DNA from 3 places in the Staphylococcus gallinarum genome. Region 3 is predicted to be linked to each of the others. Evidence: riboswitches for the same ligand, from Rfam matches in the RefSeq annotation. Region 3 holds a riboswitch; each other region holds the start of a gene.

Region 1 (4,224 bases), 720 kb from region 3:
TATTTTAATGTCTATGTTAATCGCACTTGTATTTAGTTTTATTATTATTTCACCTATATCAACCGTTGCAACTGCATTAGCAATAGGTATTAGTGGTTTAGCAGCTGGTTCAGCTTCACTTGGAATAGTGGCATGTGAAGCAGTACTTGTTGCTGGGACTGTTAAGATCAATAGAGCAGGTGTGCCGATTACTATATTTTTAGGTGGCGTTAAAATGATGATTCCTAATATGGTGCGTCATCCCATCATATTATTGCCTATTTTTACTACTGCTTTAGTCACAGGTTTTGCCGGAGCACTTATCGGCATTGGCGGTACTAAAGAATCTGCTGGATTTGGTATTATTGGACTAGTCGGTCCAATTAGTGCATTTAGGTTTATGGAACATTCACCACTATTGAGCCTGTTGATGGTATTTATTGCATTTTTTGTAGTGCCATTTACAATTGGTTATATTATTAATACCTTCTATATGAAAGTATTGAAATTATATGATCGAGATATTTTTAAATTCTTAGCATAATGAAAATAATTTAAAATACAGCTTAATAAAGTTAACAATTAATTGAGTCGTCTACAGGAGTAATAAAACCTGTAGACGATTTTTTCGGTAAAATTAAAGTTGAATACCGTCATGAAAGTAATAGATAGTTAGCGATTGAATTTTCAGAAAAAACAAAAATTACAAATTTTGCCCCAATAAATATATTTTTTAACGGTTTGTATTATTACAAAAGTATTACAGAAAGGATACTTGTAATAATTCAGAAAATAGTCTCAATGTGAAAAAAGTAGTAAATTACACTGTTATAACAACATTTTACATTAAATGTTAGCGTTATCTTTGATAGTTTATGCGTAACAAAACAAAACAAAAAGATTGCAATGTTACATAATGAGCTTGCTTTTGTAAAGTTTTGTTATATACATGTAATATAAAAACGAGAAATTTATGGTATATTATTTGTGGTCAAAAAATTAGACATAAATTTTAAACAATATTAGCAGATACGATAATTTTATTAACGAAAATATAATTTACTTTTAGAAAAGAATTAAATTTGGAGGATTTTTTTATTATGAAGAAAACAATTTTAGCATCATCTTTAGCAGTAGCATTAGGTGTAACTGGATACGCAACTCAAGCAGATCAAAATCAAGCGCACGCTTCTGAGCAAAACATCGACAAAGCACACTTAGCAGAATTAGCTCAAAACAACGCTTCAGAATTAAACGAAAAACCATTACACGCTGGTGCTTACCACTATGACTTCGTATTAGGCGGATTCGAATATAAATTTGATTCAGATGGTCAATCATGGTCTTGGAGCTATGACGTTGCAGGTTCACAAAGTGCATCTACAAACGTTTCATCAAACTCAGCTCAACAAGATGTAAGTGCACAAGCATCTACAAACACTAACGAAAAATCATCTAACGAAGTAAGTTCACAACAACAATCAAGCAATGTAGAAGTTCAAGCAGTTGAAGCTCCTAAAGCTTCTTCAAACTCAAACGTTCAAACTGCTCAAACAAGCACTGCAACTAAAGCATACGAAGCTGCAAAAACACAAGCTGCTTCAACTGGTGGATCAGTTAAAGCTCAATTCTTAGCTGCTGGTGGTACTGAAGCTATGTGGAATACTATCGTATTACCTGAGTCAAGCGGTAACCCAAATGCTGTTAACGAATTAGGATACAGAGGTTTAGGTCAAACTAAAGAATCTTGGGGAACTGGTTCAGTTGCTACTCAAACTCAAGGTATGATCAACTATGCTAAAGAACGTTATGGTTCAATCGAAGCTGCATTAGCTTTCCGTTCAGCTAATAACTGGTGGTAAGATTTAATTAAATAATTAAATGATTCAACACTATATATAGAGCGACTCTTTAGAGTCGTTCTTTTTTTACATTGACAAGTTTGAATATTCTGATAAAATAATTAGTAATTTAATATGAAGCAACTTATCTAGAGAAGTTGAGGGAATTGGCCCGATGATACTTCAGCAACAGACGTGATTGACGTACTGTGCTAAATCCAACAAGCAATATTTGTCTTGAGAGATAGGTGACATATGATATGACTATATGCCGCTGAACTTCGGTATATAGTTTTTTATTTAAGGAGGGCAGTTTTATGGTAATGTCAGAAAGATTATCTCAGATACCTGACAGCTATTTTGGGAAGACAATGGGACAAAAAGTAGAACATGGCCCCTTACCATTAATTAATATGGCAGTGGGTATACCTGATGGAGAAACACCTAAGGGCATTTTAGATTGTTTTAGTAAAGCAATACATATACCAGAGAACCAAAAATATGGTGCATTTCATGGAAAAGATACCTTTAAACAAGCGATAGTTGATTTTTATCAACGTCAATATCAAGTAGCGTTAGATAAAGAAGATGAAGTATGTATTTTATATGGAACAAAAAATGGTTTAGTTAATTTACCGCAGTGTATTGTTAATCCAGGAGAAAATGTGTTGTTGCCTGACCCAGGATATACAGATTATTTAGCTGGCGTAAAATTGGCTGATGCAATTCCGGTACCACTGGTATTGAATTCTCCGGATTATTTACCTGAATGGGATAAGGTGGCACAGTCAGTCTTAGATAATACTAAATTGATATATTTAACTTATCCAAATAATCCTACGGGATCAGTTGCGACACAAAATGTATTTGATGAAGCTATAAAGCGTTTTAAGGGGACAAAAACTAAAATTGTTCATGATTTTGCATATAGTGCCTTTGGTTTTGATCATAAAAACCCGAGTATATTGCAATCACCACAAGCCAAAGATGTAGCGATTGAAATATTTTCACTATCTAAGGGCTATAATATGTCAGGATTTAGAGTTGGTTTTGCAGTAGGTAATAAAGAGGTGATTCAGGCGCTCAAAAAATTCCAAACACACACACATGCAGGCATGTTTGGTGCGTTACAAGATGCTGCAACATACGCTTTAAATCATTATGATACATTTTTAGAGGAACAAAGTGCTACCTTTAAACGCAGGAGAGATCTTTTTGAAGCAAAATTGGCTGAAAAACACATTCCATTTGAACCAATGAAGGGTGGTATATTTTTATGGTTAGCTACTCCGGAAGGTTATGATGGTGAGCAATTTGTTAAGTATTTATTAGAGGAGCAATCTATTTTAGTAGCTCCTGGCATCCCATTTGGCGAGCATGGGCGTAATTATGTCAGAATTTCACTAGCATTGAATGATGCACAACTATTAGAAGCAGCTAATCGTTTACAATCATTAAGTGCTTTATATCATAAAGAAGGAAGTGTCTGCGATGACAAAAATTAAATTGTTTGGTGTAAGAGAGGAAGATATTCCTTATATTGAAGCGTGGTCAGCACAACATAAAGTATCTGTAGATTTAGATAGTCAATTATTGACTGAATCCACGGTAGATAGTGTCCGAGGCTTTGATGGCGTGTCTGTATCACAACAAATCCCTCTGCCCGAAGTGGTTTACAAAAAATTGAATGAGTTTGGAATAAAACAAATTGCCCAAAGAAGTGCGGGGTATGATTGTTATGATTTTGAATTGGCGAATAAGTATAATTTAATCATTTCAAACGTACCTTCATATTCACCTGAGTCAATTGCAGAGTATACTGTGTCCCAAGCATTAAATTTGGTGAGAAACTTTAATGATATACAGCAAAAGACCGCAGAACAAGATTTTCGCTGGCAACCTGCCATCTTATCGCGCTCTATTAAGGATTTAACAGTAGCAGTGATTGGTACAGGACGTATTGGTAGTGTAGTTGCGAAAATATTTGCAAATGGTTTTGGTGCTAAGGTAATTGCGTATGATATTGTGAAAAATGAACAATTACAATCTATCGTGAGTTATAAAGATACAATTAAAGAAATAGTGGAAGTAGCTGATATTGTTACGGTGCACGTGCCAGCAAGTGATGAAAATCATTATTTATTTGATGAATCATTATTTAATAGTTTTAAAGAAGGTTCAGTATTTATAAATTGCGCTCGTGGGTCGATTGTGAATACCCGTGCCTTAATTGAAGCTATTGATAAAGGTATTATAAAGGGTGCAGCATTAGATACATATGAGGCTGAAAAGGGTCTATTTCCTAGTGATCAACGTGGTGTCACATTAGAAGATGAATTATTACGTTCACTTATTGAACGTAAAGATGTTATTTTATCTCCGCATATTGCTTTCTATACGGATG
Region 2 (4,224 bases), 960 kb from region 3:
GTTTGGTTATAAGACAATATTAATCATGGCAATCAAGTAAAGCATAATAAATTTACAAAAAATGAAAACGCTTTATAAAAATGAGCGAAAAACGGTTGAAGGTGCAATGTTATCCCACTTTATAGTTGCCCTAATACCTTTCATATGGCATCATGAATATGTAATAACATTTAGGAGGGGATACTCGTGGCAGTACCAAACGAATTAAAATATTCTAAAGAACATGAATGGGTAAAAGTCGAAGGAAATACAGCAACAATTGGTATTACTGAATACGCTCAGAACGAATTAGGAGATATCGTATTCGTTGAATTACCAGAAGTTGATGATGAAATTAATGAAGGCGACACTTTTGGTAGTGTTGAATCTGTAAAAACTGTTTCTGAATTATATGCACCACTTTCAGGTAAAGTACTTAGCTCAAATGATGAGTTAGAGGATAGCCCTGAGTTTGTAAATGAATCACCATATGAAAAAGCATGGATGATTAAAATTGAATTAAGTGATGAAAGCCAATTAGAAGATTTATTATCAGCAGAACAATATTCTGAAATGATTGGTGAATAAACATGACTGAAACTCCTTGATCCTTTGAATCTGGGAGTTTTATTTTATATGTAAAAATAGTGCAAATTATATTAAGCGGATGAATAATCTTTAACAATATAAAAATAAGATGTTATATGCTGTGGTAATGCATAAAATAGATGCAATAACTATATGTGAACAATTAAGTTATAGTCAAATTTATCTAGAGTGTGCAAAGGTTACATGATAAAAATGTAAATAATGTTTATGCTTATTAACTAATGTGAAAAACTTAATAGAAGAGAATAACTATCAACATTTAGAGGGTGGATATCATGACGATACTGAACCAAGTAATCATTGTCGAGGGGAAGTCCGACAAGAAGAGGGTAAAGCAAGTTATAGATCAGCCAATTGAAATTATTTGTACGAATGGTACAATGGGCGTTGATAAATTAGATGCAATGATTGAATCATTATATGGAAAACAAGTGCATATACTTGTTGATTCAGATAATGAAGGTGAAAAAATCCGTAAATGGTTTAAACGTTATTTAAGTGAAAGTCATCATATTAGAATTGATAAACAATATTGTGAAGTTGCAAAATGTCCAAAGCCATATCTCTCACGAGTTCTAGAAAAAAATGGATTTAAAGTAAAGGATGAAGAGAGCATGGCAAAGGCTCAAATAGATTATATAGCTGAAAGGGTTAGTTTATTAACATGAACGTAGCAAAAGAAACGCGTGTCGATATACATGAACACGATGATAAAGAGAAATCACTGGTGTTTGGCTATACACCTACGTGTGGAACATGTAAAATATCTGAACGAATGTTAGACATCGCTAATGAAATCTTACAATTACCAATTACGAAAGTGGATTTGAATTTTTATCCAGAATATAGCCAAAAGCACGAAATTCAATCTGTACCCGTACTAATAGTCATGTCAAAAGGTCAAGAGATAAAGCGTATTTACGCATTTCAGTCGGTACCTTATTTATTAGAAAATTTAAAATAGTTATTGACGAATCTCTAGTGCGATGGTAGGATTATTGATAATTAAATAAATGAAACTCTTATCACGAGAGGTGGAGGGATGTGCCCTACGAAGCCCGGCAACCGTCTGTAACAGAAATGGTGCCAATTCACAAAAAGTCTTGTTGGACTTTTGGAGATGAGAGAAGCGGCAAATGCTTTCTCTATTCTTCGGTGAACAAGGGAAAGCATTTTTTAATTGATAGAGCAATACAAGGAGGCAACTATGATGATTGAGTTAAATCAAATAGTGAAAAGGTACAAAACTAAGAAACAAGACGTACTTGCTGTAGATCATGTTGATTTAAGCATTCAATCAGGCTCAATCTTTGGGGTAGTTGGTTTTTCTGGTGCAGGAAAGAGTACTTTAATCAGACTCTTAAATAATCTCGAACAGCCTACTTCAGGAGACGTTATCATTGATGGCGATACTATAGGGAAACTATCAAAATCAGAATTACGTAAAAAACGTCAAAAAGTGAGCATGATATTTCAACATTTTAACTTACTATGGTCAAGAACGGTTTTAAATAATATTACGTTTCCATTAGAAATTGCAGGTGTTTCAAGATCAGAAGCGAAACAACGTGCACTAGAACTAGTGGAGCTAGTAGGATTGAAAGGTAGAGAGGACGCTTATCCGTCAGAACTATCTGGTGGTCAGAAACAACGTGTCGGTATTGCAAGAGCATTGGCTAATGAGCCGAATGTATTACTATGTGATGAAGCAACGAGTGCCCTTGACCCACAAACAACGGATGAAATCTTAGATTTGCTGTTGAAAATCAAGGAACAACGTAATTTAACAATTGTGATCATTACACACGAAATGCAAGTTATTAGACGCATATGTGATGAAGTAGCCGTGATGGAAAATGGCCGAGTCATTGAACAAGGTGCAGTCACATCTGTCTTTGAAAACCCACAACACGATGTGACAAAACGTTTTGTCAAAGATGATTTAAATGATGATTTTGATGAGTCTATTACTGATTTAGTACATATTGATGATAATTCGTATATCGTACGTTTAAACTTTACAGGTAATAATACGACTGAACCACTTATTTCATATATTACAAAAACACATGATATTGATGTGAACATATTAGAAGCGAATATCAAACATTCTAAAGACGGTTCCATCGGATTCTTGGTATTACATTTACCATCATTAGATTCAGAAAAGTTCGAAAAGTTCAAAAATGATTTAGAAGCGCAACATGTTTCATTGGAGGTGTTAAAGCATGGGTAATTCATTTAGTGACATACTCCAAGAAATGATTACAATGCCAAATGTTCAATGGAGTGAGGTTTGGATTGCAACATACGAGACATTGTATATGACAATTGTTTCTACGATATTTGCATTTATCTTTGGTTTAATTTTAGGTGTGTTATTATTCTTATCTGCTAAAAGTGATTCGAAGGCAGCTAGAATATTTTATAATATTGTATCGTTCATTGTTAACTTGTTCAGAGCGATACCATTCATTATCTTGATATTGCTATTAATTCCTTTTACAAGCTTAGTACTTGGAACAATTAGTGGTCCTACTGGTGCTTTACCAGCACTAATTATCGGTGCTGCACCATTCTATGCACGATTAGTCGAAATTGCATTTAAAGAAATCGATAAAGGTGTTATCGAGGCAGCATGGTCAATGGGTGCAAATACTTGGACTGTAGTTAAAAAGGTATTAATTCCTGAAGCAATGCCAGCATTAATCTCAGGTATTACGGTTACTGCCATCGCATTAGTTGGTTCAACGGCAATTGCCGGAGTTATTGGTGCAGGTGGGTTAGGTAACTTGGCATATTTAACTGGATTTACCCGAAACCAAAATGATGTCATTTTAGTTTCAACTATTTTAATACTTATTATTGTCTTTATCATTCAATTTATTGGTGATTGGGCTACAAATAAGATAGATAAGAGATAAAATTAAAAGGAGACTTAACGATATGAAAAAATTATTTAGTTTTGCTTCGGTTTTAGTTCTTGCACTTGTTTTAGCAGCTTGTGGTAATGGCGGCGGGAAAGATAAGACCATTACAGTTGGAGCATCACCAGCGCCACATGCAGAAATTTTGGAAAAGGCTAAACCATTACTTAAAGACAAAGGTTATAACTTAAAGATTAAAACAATTAACGACTACACTACGCCAAATAAATTATTAAATAAAGGTGAATTGGATGCAAACTTCTTCCAACATACACCATATTTAAAAACAGATAAAAAAGACAAAGGTTATAAAATTGAATCTGCTGGTAACGTACACTTAGAACCAATGGCTGTATATTCTAAAAAATATAAAAGCTTAAAAGACTTACCAAAAGGTGCAACAGTTTACGTATCAAACAACCCAGCTGAAGAAGGTAGATTCTTAAAATTCTTCGTTGATGAAGGCTTAATCAAATTGAAAAAAGGTGTAAAACCTGAAGATGCTACATTTAAAGATATCACTGAAAACAAAAAAGATATCAAATTTAACAACAAACAATCTGCAGAATACTTACCTAAGATTTATCAAAACCAAAAAGCAGATGCTGTAATTATTAACTCTAACTTTGCTATTGATCAAAAATTAAGTCCACAAAAAGATTCAATTGTTGTTGAGAAAGCAAAAGATAATCCATATGCTAACCTAATC
Region 3 (4,224 bases):
CACTTAGGCCTTTCGCCAGATACTCCACATGATGATGTATTTTCAAATCAAAAACTTCAAATTAAATTTATCTACGCTACAATTAATTACACGGAATTTATTATTTTTTGTTATCTACATAAATTACGAACCAAATTTAAATATAAAAAAGAGAGCTAATCAACAATGGATTAGCTCTCTTTTATTTGAGAATGGATGATTTAAGTCCCAACCACTCTATTCATTTCAGAAAATTGATTACGTTACTTTAGCAAAGATATTAATTAAAAGATTCGATTTCATCCATAATGCGTTGTAAATCTTCGACAGTGTATTGAATACGACCATGGAAGACAAACTTATTAAAGAATTCATCCAATTGTTCTGGACCAACAAGCACTTTAGAATTTGAACTTTGTGCATAGTTTGTGATTGTAACAGCACCTTCATTCTTCGGATTAAAGTACAAGATAGTCGTCGGTGTGAATTTCAAGTTCAATTCTGTTTGAATATCGCCTGCTAACTTTTCAATATCATTAATATGCTCAGTATAATTTACAAAATTCAATGATTTCTTATCATCATTTTGATCTAATACTAATGTTTGAGCCTTTTGCTTATCAAGATCTAATGTATCGAAGACTTGCTCAATCATTGGTTGATCTTTGAATTGATTTGCACTGATGCCATTATAGACATGACCTTTTAACAATTGGGAATCGATTATATATAACCCTGTACGTGTTAATACTAAATGACTGATATGTTGCACATCGCTAAATTCATTTCGTGGTAAAAAGATATTGGCCATAATATGCATATCTTCAGGTCTAATTCGCTTTTCATTTACTAAGCGTTCCCGAATACCAATCAATCTCATATCTGTTACATACTCACTATGATTTTTTGAGAAAAGTTTCAGTGCATCAATTTCTCTATCTTTAGTATTGACTGTCGCATCATATTCTTCTTTTTGTTTTGTAACAGTCTTTTTATTTTCGATTCTTTCTTTTTCTAATTCTTCTTCGTGTGCTTCTTTTAACTTTTGTTCTTTAGATTGATATTGTTCTTCAATCTTTTTCTGTGCTTTCTTCTTACTGTTTAAAGCAGCAATAAATAAAATCAAACAAATAATTGCTACGATAATTGCCACGATTAAACCAATTTCTAAAGGTCCCAATGAGTTCATAACAATAACGCTCCTTTATGTGATCAGTAACTTTATTATAATGGAAATCATCTGTTTATTCGAGTGTAAACTCTACACTTAAGGCAATTTATTATGCTTGTACAGAATCTTTCAATAAGTTGACTTTATCAAGTTTCTCCCATGGTAACAACACATCCGTACGACCAAAATGACCATATGCTGCAGTTTGTTTATAAATAGGATGTTTTAAATCTAACATTTTTATAATTCCTGCCGGTCTTAAATCAAAGTGAGTTCTAACCGCTTCAACTAACACACTTTCATTCACTTTGCCTGTACCAAATGTATCGATTGATATAGAAACTGGCTCTGCAACACCAATTGCGTAAGCAAGTTGCACTTCACATTTATCAGCTAATCCTGCTGCAACAATGTTCTTAGCTACATAACGTGCTGCATATGCTGCTGAACGGTCAACTTTTGTAGGATCCTTACCACTAAAGCATCCACCACCATGGCGTGCATATCCGCCATACGTATCTACAATAATCTTACGACCTGTTAAGCCCGCATCTCCTTGAGGTCCACCAATTACAAATCGACCAGTAGGATTGATGTAGAATTTTGTTTGTTCATCTAGTAAATCTTTTTGAACTGTTGGATAAATAACGTGCTCTTTAATATCATTTTGAATTTGTTCTAATTCAATATCTTCAGCATGTTGCGTAGAAACTACAATTGTGTCAATACGGCTTGGTTTATCATGTTCATCATATTCAACAGTTACTTGCACTTTACCATCTGGGCGAAGATAGTCTAATATGCCATCCTTCCTTACGTCTGATAAACGTTTAGATAATTGATGAGATAAGAAAATTGGCAATGGCATATAAGTATCTGTTTCATTTGTTGCATAGCCAAACATTAAGCCTTGGTCTCCGGCACCTGTCGCCTCTATTTCAGCCTCAGATAAATCATCGCGATATTCTAATGCGGTATCCACACCTTGAGCGATGTCAGGTGATTGTTCGTCTATCGCTGTTAATACTGCCATTGTTTGACTATCATAACCAAATTTAGCACGCGTATAGCCAATCTCTTTAATTGTCTCTCTTACTACCTTAGGAATATCAACATAAGTAGTTGTTGATATTTCACCTGAAATTAACGCCATACCAGTCGTAACTGTCGTTTCACAAGCTACACGTGCATTTGGGTCATCCTTTAATATTTCATCTAAAATCGCATCTGAAACTTGGTCGGCAATTTTATCTGGATGTCCTTCTGTTACAGATTCTGATGTGAATAATCTTCTATTATAAGTCATAATTTGCTCCTTTAGTTTTAAATTACGAATATTCTCTATACTGTGAGCTCATTAAAAAAGGGCCCTTTCACTATATTAAATAGAGAGAAGGCCCTAATACGTCCATTCGCTCTTATCGTTCAGACGGTATTTGTCTGCAAACGGTTTGGCACCTTTCTTCGTATTAAGAAGAGGTTGCTGGGCTTCATTGGGTCCATGTCCCTCCACCTCTCAGGATAAGAGAATCCGTTAATGACTATAGTACCGAAGTTAAGTAATAATGTCAATTTAACATTTATTAATATAAATTTTAAATTCCCTTTAAAATGATGTGTACTAATAAATCATATGTGTTATACTTTTTAATTGTAAAGGCTTACAATTAAAAATAACTTTGGAGGGATTGAGTATGGCTGTAGATACATACACATACACTAATAAAATCGAAAACATTTTGGGCAAAACGTCATCATTATTCCAACTTTCTACAACACAATTGTATAACAAGATTTTAAATAATGGTGAGGGTGAATTAACAGAACTTGGAGCAATTAATGCAAAGACTGGTAAATATACTGGACGTTCACCTAAAGACAAATTCATCGTGACAGAACCATCTTATAGAGATTCTATCGATTGGGGTAATATCAACCAACCTATCGAAGAGGAAACATTTTTAAAATTATATGACAAAGTTCTTGAATACCTAGATCAAAAGGACGAACTTTATGTCTTTAATGGTTATGCAGGTAGTGACGAAGAATCACAGTTAAAGTTAACAGTAATCAATGAACTTGCTTGGCATAATTTATTCGCCCAAAACATGTTTATACGTCCAAAATCTAAAGAAGAAGCACAAGAAATTAAAGCTAATTTCACAATCGTGTCAGCGCCACATTTTAAAGCTAATCCAGAAGTAGATGGTACAAATTCTGAAACATTTATCATTACTTCATTTAAACACAAAGTTATTTTAATCGGTGGTACTGAATATGCAGGTGAAATGAAAAAAGGTATTTTCTCTGTAATGAATTACCTGTTGCCGAAAGATAATATTATGAGTATGCATTGCTCTGCTAACGTCGGCGAAAAAGGCGATGTTGCACTATTCTTCGGTCTTTCAGGAACAGGTAAAACAACGTTATCCGCAGATCCTACACGTAAATTAATTGGTGATGATGAGCACGGATGGAATGACAACGGAATCTTCAATATTGAAGGTGGTTGTTATGCAAAAGCAATTAACCTTTCATATAAAAAGGAACCACAAATTTACGACGCTATCCAGTATGGAACAATTTTAGAAAACGTTGTCGTTGATGAAGACGGTGATGTAGATTTCGATGATAATAAATACACAGAGAATACACGTGCTGCATACCCTATCAATCATATTGATAACATTGTAACACCATCAAAAGCTGCACATCCTAATACAATTATATTCTTAACTGCAGATGCATTTGGTGTATTACCTCCAATTTCCAAATTATCTAAAGATCAAGCAATGTATCATTTCTTAAGTGGGTTCACTGCTAAATTAGCAGGTACTGAACGTGGCGTTACAGAACCTGAACCATCATTCTCAACATGCTTCGGCTCACCTTTCTTGCCATTAAATGCAAAGGTATATGCAGATTTACTCGGAGACCTAATCGATAAACATGATGTTGATGTCTATCTCGTAAACACTGGTTGGACTGGTGGTAAATATGGTGTTGGTAGAAGAATCAGCTTAAACTACACTAGACAAATGGTAAACCAAGCCATTACAGGTAAACTTAAAGAT

Evidence for each region. A riboswitch is a leader RNA that binds a small molecule or an ion and turns the genes downstream of it on or off. The one in region 3 is predicted to bind S-adenosylmethionine.
Region 1: linked by a shared signal. The riboswitch ahead of JN168_RS01740 (aminotransferase class I/II-fold pyridoxal phosphate-dependent enzyme) and the one ahead of metK (methionine adenosyltransferase) in region 3 are both predicted to bind S-adenosylmethionine.
Region 2: linked by a shared signal. The riboswitch ahead of JN168_RS09895 (methionine ABC transporter ATP-binding protein) and the one ahead of metK (methionine adenosyltransferase) in region 3 are both predicted to bind S-adenosylmethionine.

Annotation. Positions count from the first base shown of each region.
Region 1 is NZ_CP069082.1:417,540-421,763, forward strand. It holds gene JN168_RS01730 (PTS sugar transporter subunit IIC) at 1-523, shown strand, start outside; gene JN168_RS01735 (aggregation-promoting factor C-terminal-like domain-containing protein) at 1,080-1,841, shown strand; SAM riboswitch class I at 1,963-2,071, shown strand; gene JN168_RS01740 (aminotransferase class I/II-fold pyridoxal phosphate-dependent enzyme) at 2,138-3,325, shown strand; gene JN168_RS01745 (D-lactate dehydrogenase) at 3,312-4,224, shown strand, end outside.
Region 2 is NZ_CP069082.1:2,096,766-2,100,989, reverse strand. It holds gene JN168_RS09915 (arsenate reductase family protein) at 1-12, shown strand, start outside; gene gcvH (glycine cleavage system protein GcvH) at 187-567, shown strand; gene JN168_RS09905 (toprim domain-containing protein) at 864-1,256, shown strand; gene JN168_RS09900 (thioredoxin family protein) at 1,253-1,552, shown strand; SAM riboswitch class I at 1,608-1,715, shown strand; gene JN168_RS09895 (methionine ABC transporter ATP-binding protein) at 1,799-2,824, shown strand; gene JN168_RS09890 (methionine ABC transporter permease) at 2,817-3,512, shown strand; gene JN168_RS09885 (MetQ/NlpA family ABC transporter substrate-binding protein) at 3,535-4,224, shown strand, end outside.
Region 3 is NZ_CP069082.1:1,136,483-1,140,706, reverse strand. It holds gene JN168_RS05350 (NERD domain-containing protein) at 260-1,168, opposite strand; gene metK (methionine adenosyltransferase) at 1,260-2,456, opposite strand; SAM riboswitch class I at 2,566-2,678, opposite strand; gene pckA (phosphoenolpyruvate carboxykinase (ATP)) at 2,845-4,224, shown strand, end outside.